Regions from separate parts of the Enterococcus sp. PLH-Efm8 genome, predicted to be linked through region 1. Evidence: predicted binding sites of a transcription regulator. Region 1 holds the regulator's gene; the other holds the start of a gene.
What was found. Region 1 encodes NrdR, which represses ribonucleotide reductase genes. Its sites were predicted from a motif close to ACACNATATATNGTGT; they were not measured.
Positions count from the first base shown of each region.

Region 1 (6,177 bases):
AATATCCGCTTGTGTCAATTCTTCTTGGTGTGCGCTTAGAAAAGCTTGAACATCCGCATCATTTAAGACTTCAGCGATCATTTCAGCATACTTTTCTTGATAATTGCGTTTGCTGATGATCCTCTTCAATTCTTTGCCTACGTCTTCCACTAGATATCACCCTCCTTTTTTGCCAGGTATTCTTTAAAACGGCGGTCAATCTCTGCTTTTTTCTCGCTGCTGATCTGTTTTTCATCTTTTGGCTGGTTGACCCAATCAGGAAGCTTTTCCCGTCGAACATTTCGCTTGCCAGTTTGATAATTTGTTTGCTTCTTTTGTTTTGATTGTTTTGCTTGATTACTTATTTGCCGAATGTGCTGGATCGCTTCTTCTGCTGTGGCGATTTTCTTTTGTGCCCATTCATTTGCCACTGTATTTACATAACTGGCATTTAAGCTAGCATTATTCTTGATCACTAGTACATAATTCAGCAAAACATTGATCACGCTACTGGAAAGACCTGATTGAGAAACAAGATCTTGCAGTAACCAGTTTTCTTGTTTAGAAACATATCCGCCTTTTTCTGACTTGATTGCTTCCAGATATTTCATCGGTGGAATGCTCTGTGCTTCTTTTATCAGCTGAAGCGCTGCGTTTGTCAAATGTTCGTTTGACGAGGGTTCATTACTGTTTTCAGAAACCGCAACTGTTTCTTTTGTTTGCTTCACCGGACGTCTCTGCATTGCCAAAATGGCTTTTTGCAGTTCTTTTTCAGATACTTTTTGTTCACTAAAGTCATAAGATTGACTGATCAGTTCGCCAAGTGTCAATTCATCGAAACCGTAAAGCTGATGATACATGTCGACTTGTTTGATGATTGGATCATCAAGACTTGCAATATGTTTTTTTGCCAGCCAATCATTCAAAAACTGCCAATCGAATGTCGAATCTGCTTCAAGTAATGCTACTGATTCAGATTCTTCAAAAGATTTATTCAGCGATTCGATGTTTTCTTGATTAGCAGCGTACACTGCTTCATTGAAGCGATAAACATCTAAAAATTTTTTTGTGATTTTTTGATATCCCTCTGCTGTATGCCTTTTAGGTTCAAAGAATTGGGTAAGCTTCTGGAATCGTCGTTCACCAACTTTTTCCAGAAGAAGAAAAGCCAGAACAGAGTCTTTGAAAAATGCTTTAGGAATGAGTGGTTCTAACAGCTCATAAATAAAACGAGGTCCCAGATCACTATCTTCTTTAAAATAAACATCCAGTAAGCCGATTCCTTCTAGCTTTTTTCTTGCATCATAAAATTGCGGGATACCGCAGCCTAGACTACTAAGCAGATCTGCATGCATCCCTTCAGGACCTTTGCCAGATTCTTGAGAGATTTCTGATAACAGGGTGAAATAGATACTCAAGGCTTCTCCGCCGATTAGTGGCTGATAAAGATACAGCAAGGCGTTCTTGCTGTCTTCTCTCAGCGGAGCCGCTTTTCTTCCTTGGTAAATATTTTTTGGTTGAAGCTCTTTCCAAGCATTTTCCAAGGAAATGCCTCCTTTTTGTTTCTTAATTGTTTTCTTTATTATTCTCTTTATTATTTTCTTTTGCTTTATCCACGATATCTTGCAACTCTTTTAAGAAAACAGACATATCTTTGAACTGGCGATAAACACTTGCAAAACGAATATAAGCGATTTCGTCTAAATCAACTAAATCTTCCATCACATATTCACCAATTAGATTCGTCGATACTTCGTTTTCTCCGAGACTGCGTACGCGGTTTTCGACATGGTTGACGATTTGTTCCATTTGTTCCATAGCTACAGGTCTTTTTTCTGCTGAACGGATGAGTCCTCTTAAAATTTTATCGCGATTGAACTCTTCGCGTTCCCCGTTTTTCTTGATTACTAATAACGGAGCAGCTTCAATTCGTTCAAATGTAGTGAATCGGAACGAACAATTCTCACATTCGCGACGGCGACGGATCGCACGTCCATCATCTGCTTGACGGCTGTCGATTACTCGTGAATTATTATGTTGACATCTGGGACATCTCATTTTGTCTCACCTCTTGCATCGCATTTTATATAAAGGATGTGTCTTTCTTTACAACTAGTTGTATTATAACACGAAACAAATCACAAACGCGACTGTCCTACCCAAAAAACACGGATATAAGAACAATTTTTTCTACTTTCATGCGTAATTGTGTCCCCTGTCCTTACTAAATTTCAATTTTCCAATACTGATCACCTTGATTACTGAGAAATAACTTACACAAAAGCTGATTTAGTCATCTAGCACAAAAAACTTGAAGCAGATGAACACCTTCTCATCTGCTTCAAGTCACATCTCGATTTTTTACTATTTTATAACTTCTCTTCGATTCCTGTATAGTGTTTCATTCGCTGTTCCTCGATTTTTTGCTCATCGGGAATGTGGTCACTTTCTGGGAGCGGTGTTTTACTACGATCAGGTGTCGGATTTTTTCGTTCTTGAGTCAAATCTTGCCGCTTCGCTTCTTCTTCTGCCTGCTGGTCTTCTATTTCATCGATTCTTGCTTGGTACTGCTTTTCTTTTTCTTCTGCTGTTTCTGATTGCGTACGACCTTCATCGATTAGATTTTCTTTATTGAGCATCTCGCCGATTTTTTCTTTTGCGTTACCTACGACTTTATCCTTTTGATTTTTTAATGATCCCATCGCTATCCCTCACTTTCTATATACTCAGGATAGCAAAATTGACACAGATACTCAAAGAAAGCGATTAGCAAAAAGCCAATTTTCGATTTGTCCCACAAGTATTTCTTTTGTTCCATTGTTGTCGAACAAAATATCCGCACGCTGCTTTTTTTCTTCGATTGGAAGTTGACTACTAATTCTCTGCTGCGCTTGTTCTAGCGTCAGTTGATTACGTTTCATCAAACGCTGAAGCTGAGTTTCTGGCGTAGTATAAACGACAGCTACTGCATCCATATAGTGGTCATAATGACCTTCGTAGAGCAATGGGATATCTACAATTACTAAAGGATGATTGGAACTTAGAGAGGCGATTTGATCTTTTATCGCTTTTCGGATAAACGGATCTAATAGCTGATCAAGTTTTTGCCGTTTTTCCTTTGATGGAAAAACAATCATCCCAAGTTTCCCTCGATCTAGTTGCCCATCAGGCTGCAATACCTCTTGGCCAAACACTGATACAATTTTCCTCAGAGCAAGCGTTCCAGGCTCAACAGTTTCTCTGGCAATCACATCGCCATCGATCAAAGGAAATCCATGAGACTGAAAGACTTTGGCTGCCGTACTTTTACCGGTAGCTATTCCACCCGTCAAACCTAAAACAAATCCTACTTTGCGATTTTTAGCCTTTGACAATTCGGACAATAGTGCGTCCCCCTTTGTGCCACTTTTGTTTTCACGATCGGCGTTCCACAACGTATACATGGTTTGCCAGTTTGCTGATAGACATGCAGTGCTACTTGAAATCCGCCTGATTCTCCTAATGCATTCAAATAACTGCGAATCGTGGTACCTCCGGCTTCTATTGCACGATCCAAAACATCAATGATCGATAGACGTAATTGTTCTACCTCTTTGGGGCGCAGTGTGTTCGCCGGTTGTTCTGGATGGATCTTCGCTTCCCATAATGCTTCATCTACATAAATATTACCTAGACCAGTCACTAGACGTTGGTCTAGCAGCAATGGCTTGATTGCTTTGTGGGACTTTTTCAGTCCATTTGCGAAATCTGCTAATAAGAAGCTATCTGGCAAAGGCTCAGGTCCCAATTTCATGATTCCTCGGTAAGTTGCACTTGCTCCTTTTTCGACGATTGTCATACGACCAAATTTTCGTACATCGTTGTAGCGAAGTTGGCTTCCATCCTCAAAAAAGAAAAGTACATGCGTATGTTTATCGATTGGTGTATTTTCTTTCGTAAATTGATATTTTCCTTCCATTCGCAAGTGTGAGATCAGTTCACAATGATCGAGATGAAAAATTAAAAACTTCCCTCTACGTCCAATGGATTGGATGGTTTCGCCAACAAGAGAAGCCTCAAAGATGGGTGTCTCTGGTTGCTCGATGATCTTGGGCCACAAGACCTGAACTTTTTGAATCGTTTTTCCTACTACTAACCGTTCCAATCCTTTACGAACGGTTTCTACTTCTGGTAATTCTGGCATTTTTTCTTTTCACCTTCATTATATTGCTCTGTCTTAAACAATGTTTATTTTGCTTCGTACCACGTTTTTCCCCAACTGCTGTCAGTGATCAGTGGTACATGAAGAGAAACAGCTTGTTCCATAACTTCCTTCACCAATTTATCTAATGATTCAAGTTCTTTTTCCGGTACCTCGAAGACAAGTTCATCATGAACTTGTAACAGCATCGTAGCTTGAAGACCTGTTTCTTTTAATCGTTTATCCAATTCGATCATCGCGATTTTCAAAATATCAGCAGCACTTCCTTGGATTGGTGTATTGATAGCTGTTCGTTCCGCAAAAGAACGGATATTGTAATTTCTTGAATTGATGTCTGGCAGATATCGACGGCGGTGATACAGCGTTTCGACGTAGCCTTGGTCTTTTGCTTCGCGTACGATTCTTTCCATATATTCTTTGACACCTGGGTATTTTTCAAAGTACGTATCGATGTATTGCTGTGCTGCTTTTCGGCTGATTCCTAGATTTTGTGAAAGTCCGTAATCAGAGATGCCATACACGATACCAAAATTCACTGCTTTTGCCTGCCTACGCATATTTGGTGTGACATCCTCTGCCTTTTCGATTCCAAATACACGCATCGCTGTGCTGGCATGGATATCTTGACCTTCTAGGAAGGCAGCTTTCAAATGTTCATCATTTGAGATATGCGCAAGTACGCGTAACTCGATTTGTGAATAGTCAGAAGAATAAATCAGCCAGTCTTTTTCTCTAGGAACAAATGCCTGACGTATCTTTCTCCCTTCATCTAATCGAATCGGGATGTTCTGCAAATTAGGATCAACAGAGCTTAATCGTCCTGTTTGGGTCAATGTCTGGACATAACGGGTATGCACTTTTCCATCTGATTGGATCACTTTCAGCAGTCCCTCGACATAGGTAGATTGAATTTTTGCAATTTGACGATAGGTGAGGATATCCTCTACGATTGGTGCTTGTTCACGAAGCTGTTCCAGTACATCTACGGCTGTGGAATATCCAGTTTTTGTTTTTTTGATAACGGGTAATCCCATTTTTTCAAATAAGATCACTCCTAATTGCTTTGGTGAATTCAAATTGAATTCTTCGCCGGCTTCTTCGTAGATTTTTTGTTCGATCTCTCTTAAGCGAGCAGAGAACTCGCCCTTCATTTCTTGTAAGCGAGTCGCATCTACTTTGATCCCGCTTATTTCCATCTCTGCCAAAATGATAGACAATGGCAGTTCCATTTTCCGGAAAAGATCTTCTTGGTTTTTTTCTGCCAGTTCTTGGCTCAATTTTGGTGTCAACGCATTGATTGCAGCTACTTTTCGCGCTAAATGAGCAAAAAAGAGTTCCTCTTCTTCTGGTAAACCTTTTTTCGCCCCTTTGCCGTATACAGCTTCATCTGATTGGATATCGTTGTATCCGTAATGAGCAGCTATTCCTTCGATATCTGTGCTTTTTTCATTCGTATCGAGAAGGTATGCACCTAGCAAGACATCAAAATCGATTCCTTTCGTTTTTCCAGTATAGCGGTTTAAAGCAACATAAGTTCGTTTCGCATCATATACTTTTTTCAGCCGAGTCGGATCAGTGATCCAAGAATGGAACGCTCGGTTTTCGAATACAGATAGATCGTTCGTGACATAAATTTTCTTTTCTGTCCCCCACGCTACTCCGACGATTTCCTCTGTATGATAATTGTCGCCCATCATTTCCACGTACAACGCCATATCCGTAGTAAACATTTCCTCTTTGAATTCATGAACGACTTCAAACAAAATATCATCCATTTTTACTTCTTCTTCTACGATATTCAATTTAGAAAGGAACTGATTGAAATCCATTTCTTTATAAAACGGAACGAGTTTATCGAGATTTTTCCCTTCATACTTCAATGAGTCGATAGAGACATCCACAGGCGCTGAAGTATTGATGGTCGCCAATTTTTTCGATAAGAAAGCCTGCTCTTTGTCATTTATCAGATTTTCTTTCATTTTGCTTTGCTTCATTTC
Region 1 covers NZ_CP172568.1:1,507,166-1,513,342, forward strand. The annotation lists gene dnaI (primosomal protein DnaI) at 1-150, opposite strand, end outside; gene ACIFUW_RS07530 (replication initiation and membrane attachment family protein) at 150-1,523, opposite strand; gene nrdR (transcriptional regulator NrdR) at 1,546-2,037, opposite strand; gene ACIFUW_RS07540 (hypothetical protein) at 2,349-2,681, opposite strand; gene coaE (dephospho-CoA kinase) at 2,733-3,362, opposite strand; gene mutM (DNA-formamidopyrimidine glycosylase) at 3,326-4,162, opposite strand; gene polA (DNA polymerase I) at 4,207-6,177, opposite strand, start outside.

Region 2 (6,177 bases), 820 kb from region 1:
GATATAGCTATTGAAGATAAAATCTACTCGACCACATAAATAAGAACAAACTGACCTAAATCCATTGTTCAAGAAAGCTTGTTCTTATTTTGATAGAGGGCGTTCAAAGATACAAAGCCATCGAAAGAGGGTGGTGAAAAAAGACTTGTCATAGCCTCTTATTCTGAATAAACGGTGTTCAAAAGCTTGCATCTGCAGTAATAAGCCCAACTAAACGAAAAATATGAGGAACTATTTTTGTTTAGCTATTCTTATTACTTGATGCAGGACAGCTTTTTCACAACCTCATTTCATGTGTTTCACACGTGAGGAAATTTCTTTATGGCGGCCATGTACCATCGGACGAGCTTGCGGATTTCCTAAATAGCCACAAGTACGTTTGACTACATCACATGTTTTTGGATCATGATTTCCACATTCTGGACATTCGAACCCTCGTTCTGTCGGTTTGAAATCACCTTCGAAACCACATTGATAGCAATGATCGATTGGCGTATTCGTACCAAGATACCCGATTTTGTCATATGCAAAATCCCATACAGCTTCTAAAGCTTTCGGATTTTGTTGGAGCATAGGGTATTCACAGTAGTGGATGAATCCACCTGAACAATATTTTGGATAATCCTTCTCAAATTCCAATTTTTCAAATGGCGTTGGGTTTTTACGCACATCATAGTGGAAACTGTTTGTATAATATTCTTTATCTGTGATATTTTCGATGATGCCGAATTTTTCTGTATCCAAACGGCAGAAACGGTCAGTTAGACTTTCACTTGGAGTTGAATAGACACTGAAATGATAACCATATTCATCCCCCCATGCATCTGCATTAGCTTTTAATTCTTTGACGATATCAAGTGTGAAAGCTTTTGCTTCTGGGTTTGTTTCCCATTCGCCACCGAAGAAAGCTGAAGCAACTTCATACAATCCAATGTAGCCTAACGATACAGTAGCTCGACGGTTTTTGAATAATTCATTGACAGAATCGGTACGTGAAAGACGTTTCCCGAAAGCACCATACATATATAAAATTGGCGCATTTGCTGGAATGGCTTCTTTACAACGTTCTACACGATAGAGAAGCGCATCTTTCATGATTTCTAAGCGGTCAGACAGTAACTGCCAGAATTTATTCTGATCTCCTTTTGATTCGATCGCGATTCTTGGCAAATTCAATGTAACAACACCTAAATTCATTCGTCCGACATTTACTTCTTGACCATTTTCGTCTTTCCACCCTTGCAAGAATGAACGACAGCCCATAGGTACTTTGAAACTTCCAGTTAATTCAACGATTTTATCGTAATTCAGAATATCAGGATACATTCTTTTCGTTGCACATTCCAATGCTAGTTGTTTGATGTCGTAATTAGGATCTTCAGGGTTTAAGTTCACACCTTTTTTCAAAGTGAAGATCAGTTTAGGGAAGATAGCTGTCCGCTTTTCACTCCCTAATCCATTGATTCGAATCTGTAAAATTGCTTTTTGAATTTCTCTTTCAAACCAGTTTTCTCCTAGTCCAAATCCTAATGAAGTGAAAGGAGTTTGTCCATTTGAAGTAAATAAGGTATTGATTTCATATTCCAAACTTTGCATAGCATCGAAGATATCTTTTTTGGTTTTTGCTTTTGCATATTCTTTTTGGCGTTCTGGCGAATCGATCCATTCTTCCGCGTCTTTTAGATGTTTTTTATAGTTCAATTCTGCAAAAGGAGCAAGCAATTCATCTGTTCGGTCGGCAGAACAGCCACCATATTGACTTGACGCTACATTGGCAATAATCTGTGAGATTTGTGCTGTGGCGGTCTGGATAGATTTTGGCGATTCGACTTCGGCATTGCCGATTTTGAACCCATTGTTCAGCATGCCTTTGAAATCAATCAAGCAGCAATTCGTCATCGGTGTATAAGGATGATAATCCAAATCATGGTAATGGATATCGCCTTTTTGATGCGCATTTGCTATATGTGGTGGCAACATTTTCAGTCCGATTGATTTTCCAACGATCCCGGCTGTCAGATCTCGCTGTGTATTGAAAACATTACTGTCTTTATTTGCGTTTTCGTTCACGACAGTTTGGTCCTTGTTGATTAGCTTTTCAATCGAAAAGTTGATATCTGTTGCTTTACTGCGAGCAAAATCTCGTTTGGTACGATAATTGATGTACTCTTCTGCTAATTCATATTCGTTTTTTTCTAGTAATATATGTTCCACGATGTTTTGAATCTCATAGATTTTGACATTTTCAGCAAACCGGCTTTTGATTTCTTGGACAACCAAGTCTGCAATCATTTGAATTTTTTCATAAGTAAGTGGTGATAATGAGCCGTGAATTTTCTTTTCTGCTTTGATCAGTGCTTCATTGATCTTTTGTTCATCGAAATCAACATGGCGGCCATCGCGTTTGATGACTTTCATCTGGGATGTCTCTGGCTGCTGAGTAACGACAGTTTTTTCTTCATAATTTACTTTCATTATCTTCAACTCCTGCTAAATTGTTCTTGTCTATCATAAAACAAAATCGGGGAAGGAGCAACTAAATATCGGCTATATATAGTATTCAATGTGCTGTATAATTGGATTTCTATACTATATGTAGTGTATATTTTATTGTGAAAAAAGGTGAAAACTTGTAGCTGGTGGATTTGTTTTTTGCATATTTAATTTTGCTGAATAAAATAATTGAATAAAATTTTTTATTCAGTCCAAGTAAAAGTGACAAAAACATAAGAGCAAATTATTCGTAGATATGCTACTATGCAAATAAATAGAAATGAAAAATGAAAGAGGAGGAGAAGAATTGGAAAAGATGATCGAAGTGAAACATCTAAGTAAAAGCTACGGCAGCAAACTTTCTCCCGTCAAAGCCTTAGATAATATCTCATTCACAGTAGAAGAAGGCGAGTTTGTTGGGATTATGGGCCCAAGTGGTGCAGGAAAGACAACGCTGATGAATATCTTGTCCACGATCAATTTGCCTACGATGGGCAGTGTCTCGATCCAAGGAAAAGAAATCACAAAAATGAAAAACAGTGAGCTCAGTGACTTTCGTCGAAAAAAACTAGGATTCATTTTTCAAGAGTTCAATTTGATCGATACCCTAAATGCAAAAGACAATATCCTATTGCCCCTAGCAGTTGAACGGATGACTAAAGAGGAAATGGAAAAGAGAGTAAGACATGTAGCTCAATTGTTGAATATAGAAGAACTGCTCAAACGGTATCCCGATGAACTTTCTGTCGGACAGAGACAACGAATTGCAGCTGCTAGAGCACTTGTTGTTCAGCCACAAGTGATTTTTGCAGATGAACCAACTGGCTCTTTGGACTCGAAGTCGGCTACAGAATTGTTGAACTACTTGAAGACCATGAATCAAAAAGAAAAAGCAACGATACTGTTAGTCACCCATGATCCATATACAGCAAGCTACTGCGATAGAATTTTATTTATTAAAGATGGTGTGATTTTTTCTGAAGTTGTCAGAAGAGGGACAAGAAGAGAGTTCTTTGAGAAAGTAATAGACATGCAGGCGACGATTGGCGGAGGAGGAAAAATGAATGCTGTATAAACTAGCCGTTAAAAGTTTTTTTCGGCAGTCACGAGGCTATCTTGTTTATTTTTTCAGTTTGACTTTATCCGTAATGATCTATTATTCCTTCAGCGCAATGACCTACGATCAATCTTTAGTCAGAAGAGCAAGTCAAGATACTTCGATAGATGGTGGATTGAGTTTTGGTGGATTTATCATTACTGTTGTTTTGCTTTTTTTCGTATTCAGTGCCAACCGATTTTTCTTGAATAGAAGGCAAAAGGAAATAGGCATCTATCAGCTTTTTGGTATGAATAAACTGCAGATATCAGGTATATATGTGTTAGAAATCATGATAATTGGATTGTTCGCCTGTATTTCTGGGATATTACTCGGTATTATTTTTTCCAAACTCTTTTCAATGATTTTGGTTCGAATGATGGATATGGATCTTACTAGTCCATTTTTTATCTCCATTCCATCAGTAGTAGATACTTTATTTGCTTTTTTCATCATCCTTTTAGCAGTATCTGTATATTCAATATGGAAAATATGGCGCTATCCAATGATTCGAAGTTTTGGAGAAAAAGAACAAGCAGATAGTTCAACAATGCGCTTCAGGACAAGGCACCGATTACTCGCAGTCATCGGGTTACTACTTTTAACGAGCGGATATTTTGGAGCTAGTCATTTTAGGGAAATCACTTCATGGATGATCAGTTATCATTATCTTGATACATTAGTTTTCTTTTTTCCTTTTTTAATTTTTTTCGTTTGTGTGGTCGGTACTTATTTGTTTTTCTGTTATACATTTCGGTTATTTTTGATCATATTGAGTAAATGGAAGATTTATTACTATGGTATCAATTTTTTGATAATGGGTAACACGCAAGTTCATTTGCTCAAAAGTTGGCGTACAAATTCTCTGATTACAGTCATTCTCGGAATTTCTTTAATGACAATTGGCGGCACGGCTAGTATCTCTACTATTTTATCCTACCAGGAGAAAGTTTCCTCCCCGATGGACTATCAGTTTGATGTTGAGACAGAGAAAAAAATCAAGCCGATTCTAGCAGAGGAAGGGCAGAAGATAACTAAAGAAATCACCTTGCATTATAAAGTCATTGGGAGTATCTATAGTCAAAATCTCGAAGAACCTATGTTTCAAACTGCTAATCTGATCACGGAAACACAATATCAAGCCTTCAGAAAAGTTAATCCAGATTTGCCGAACATTTCTTTGAAATCACCTGGTCATACTGTTTTGCTTGATCAAATGCAAACTCTTTTTCGGAATATTTCATTATATGGATCTAGTATTGGACTGCCAGATAATCAAGAATTGAAGATTCAACAAATGCTTCCAAGTGTATTAGGTGACGAAACAATGGTATATCTAAGTCCTGTACTGATTGTAGATGATACCGTTTTTGAAAAAGCAAAAGGTGTGGATTATCAAGTAGTCAATGTAGATGTATCAGGTGGAAATAATGAAAAAATAGATGAACGACTGAGCAATGACCTGTCGATAAAGTGGCTCAATGCTGTTTATTATTCTTATGATATCGTAAATGGAAGTCTACAAGGAGAAATTAGCACAAAGAAACTTCCGGATGACCAAATGAAGGAAGCACAATTTAGCCAAGAAAGCTCTCGTTTGAATTTCTCTTCCAGCTATTCGAAATTGCGTGCAGTTAATCGGCGAATCGGTATCAATATTTTTGTCACACTATTTGTCGGGATGATCGTGATTATTGCTACTGGTAGTATTTTGACAGTCCGGCAATTAGCAGAAGCAGAGGAAGAAAAAGAAAATTATCACCTATTGACTAAGCTGGGGATTCCACAAAGAAGGATCAGACGGATGATCTTCGAGCAAAACGCACTTACCTTCTTTCCACCCATGATATTAGGGATCACTCACGCAGTATTTGCAATCAATGTCTTCACTCAGTATATAAAAACTGCCGATTACTGGTTGGCTTATCTTGTGAGTGGCTTATTGATCCTTATCTATCTTTTGCTTTATGTCATTACGAGTCAGTTATATTGTCGGATTATCGAGGAATGATATACGGAATAAGACAAGATAATAAATAGAACTAAATTTTGAATACCATTTATTTGGAATAAGAGGTTGTGACACGATTTTTGTCACAACCTCTTTATTTTTTATATTTTTTAAAAGTACGAGAAATTATAAAGAAAAAAGCAGTGATTTGATGTGCTATTTTTATAAAAGCTATGTGACAAAACTGTTAGTAAAAAAACGGTTTCTGTAAGCTAGACACATGTTTCTTTTTGTCAAAATTAGTTACACTTTGTGTGAGGTTATATGAGGAGGGAATCCAATGAACAAATGGCGTTCTAATCCAAAATTGAATTATTGGGGAAAATTCATCATTCGAACAATTTTTTATAGTGCAGTACTGCTGTTCCTGATTTATCTGTATCACTATAAAAATATTCAAGGAGGAACTTTTATCTATAACGAATTTTAGGAGGAAGAGTATGGAAATCAAAACGATTATTGAAGCAATCGATGATTGGGGAATAAATGAACCTGATCGAGTTGCTTATCAGGCGGATGAGACGCATACTTTTGGTGAATTGAAACAAGCATCAGACGCACTTGCTTATTATTTAGA
Region 2 covers NZ_CP172568.1:687,403-693,579, forward strand. The annotation lists gene nrdD (anaerobic ribonucleoside-triphosphate reductase) at 286-2,475, opposite strand; gene ACIFUW_RS03290 (ABC transporter ATP-binding protein) at 2,801-3,568, shown strand; gene ACIFUW_RS03295 (ABC transporter permease) at 3,558-5,600, shown strand; gene ACIFUW_RS03300 (teichoic acid D-Ala incorporation-associated protein DltX) at 5,881-6,030, shown strand; gene dltA (D-alanine--poly(phosphoribitol) ligase subunit DltA) at 6,041-6,177, shown strand, end outside.
Region 2: nrdD (anaerobic ribonucleoside-triphosphate reductase) is a predicted target of NrdR. The motif match lies at 2,587-2,602, and genes of this name have one in related genera.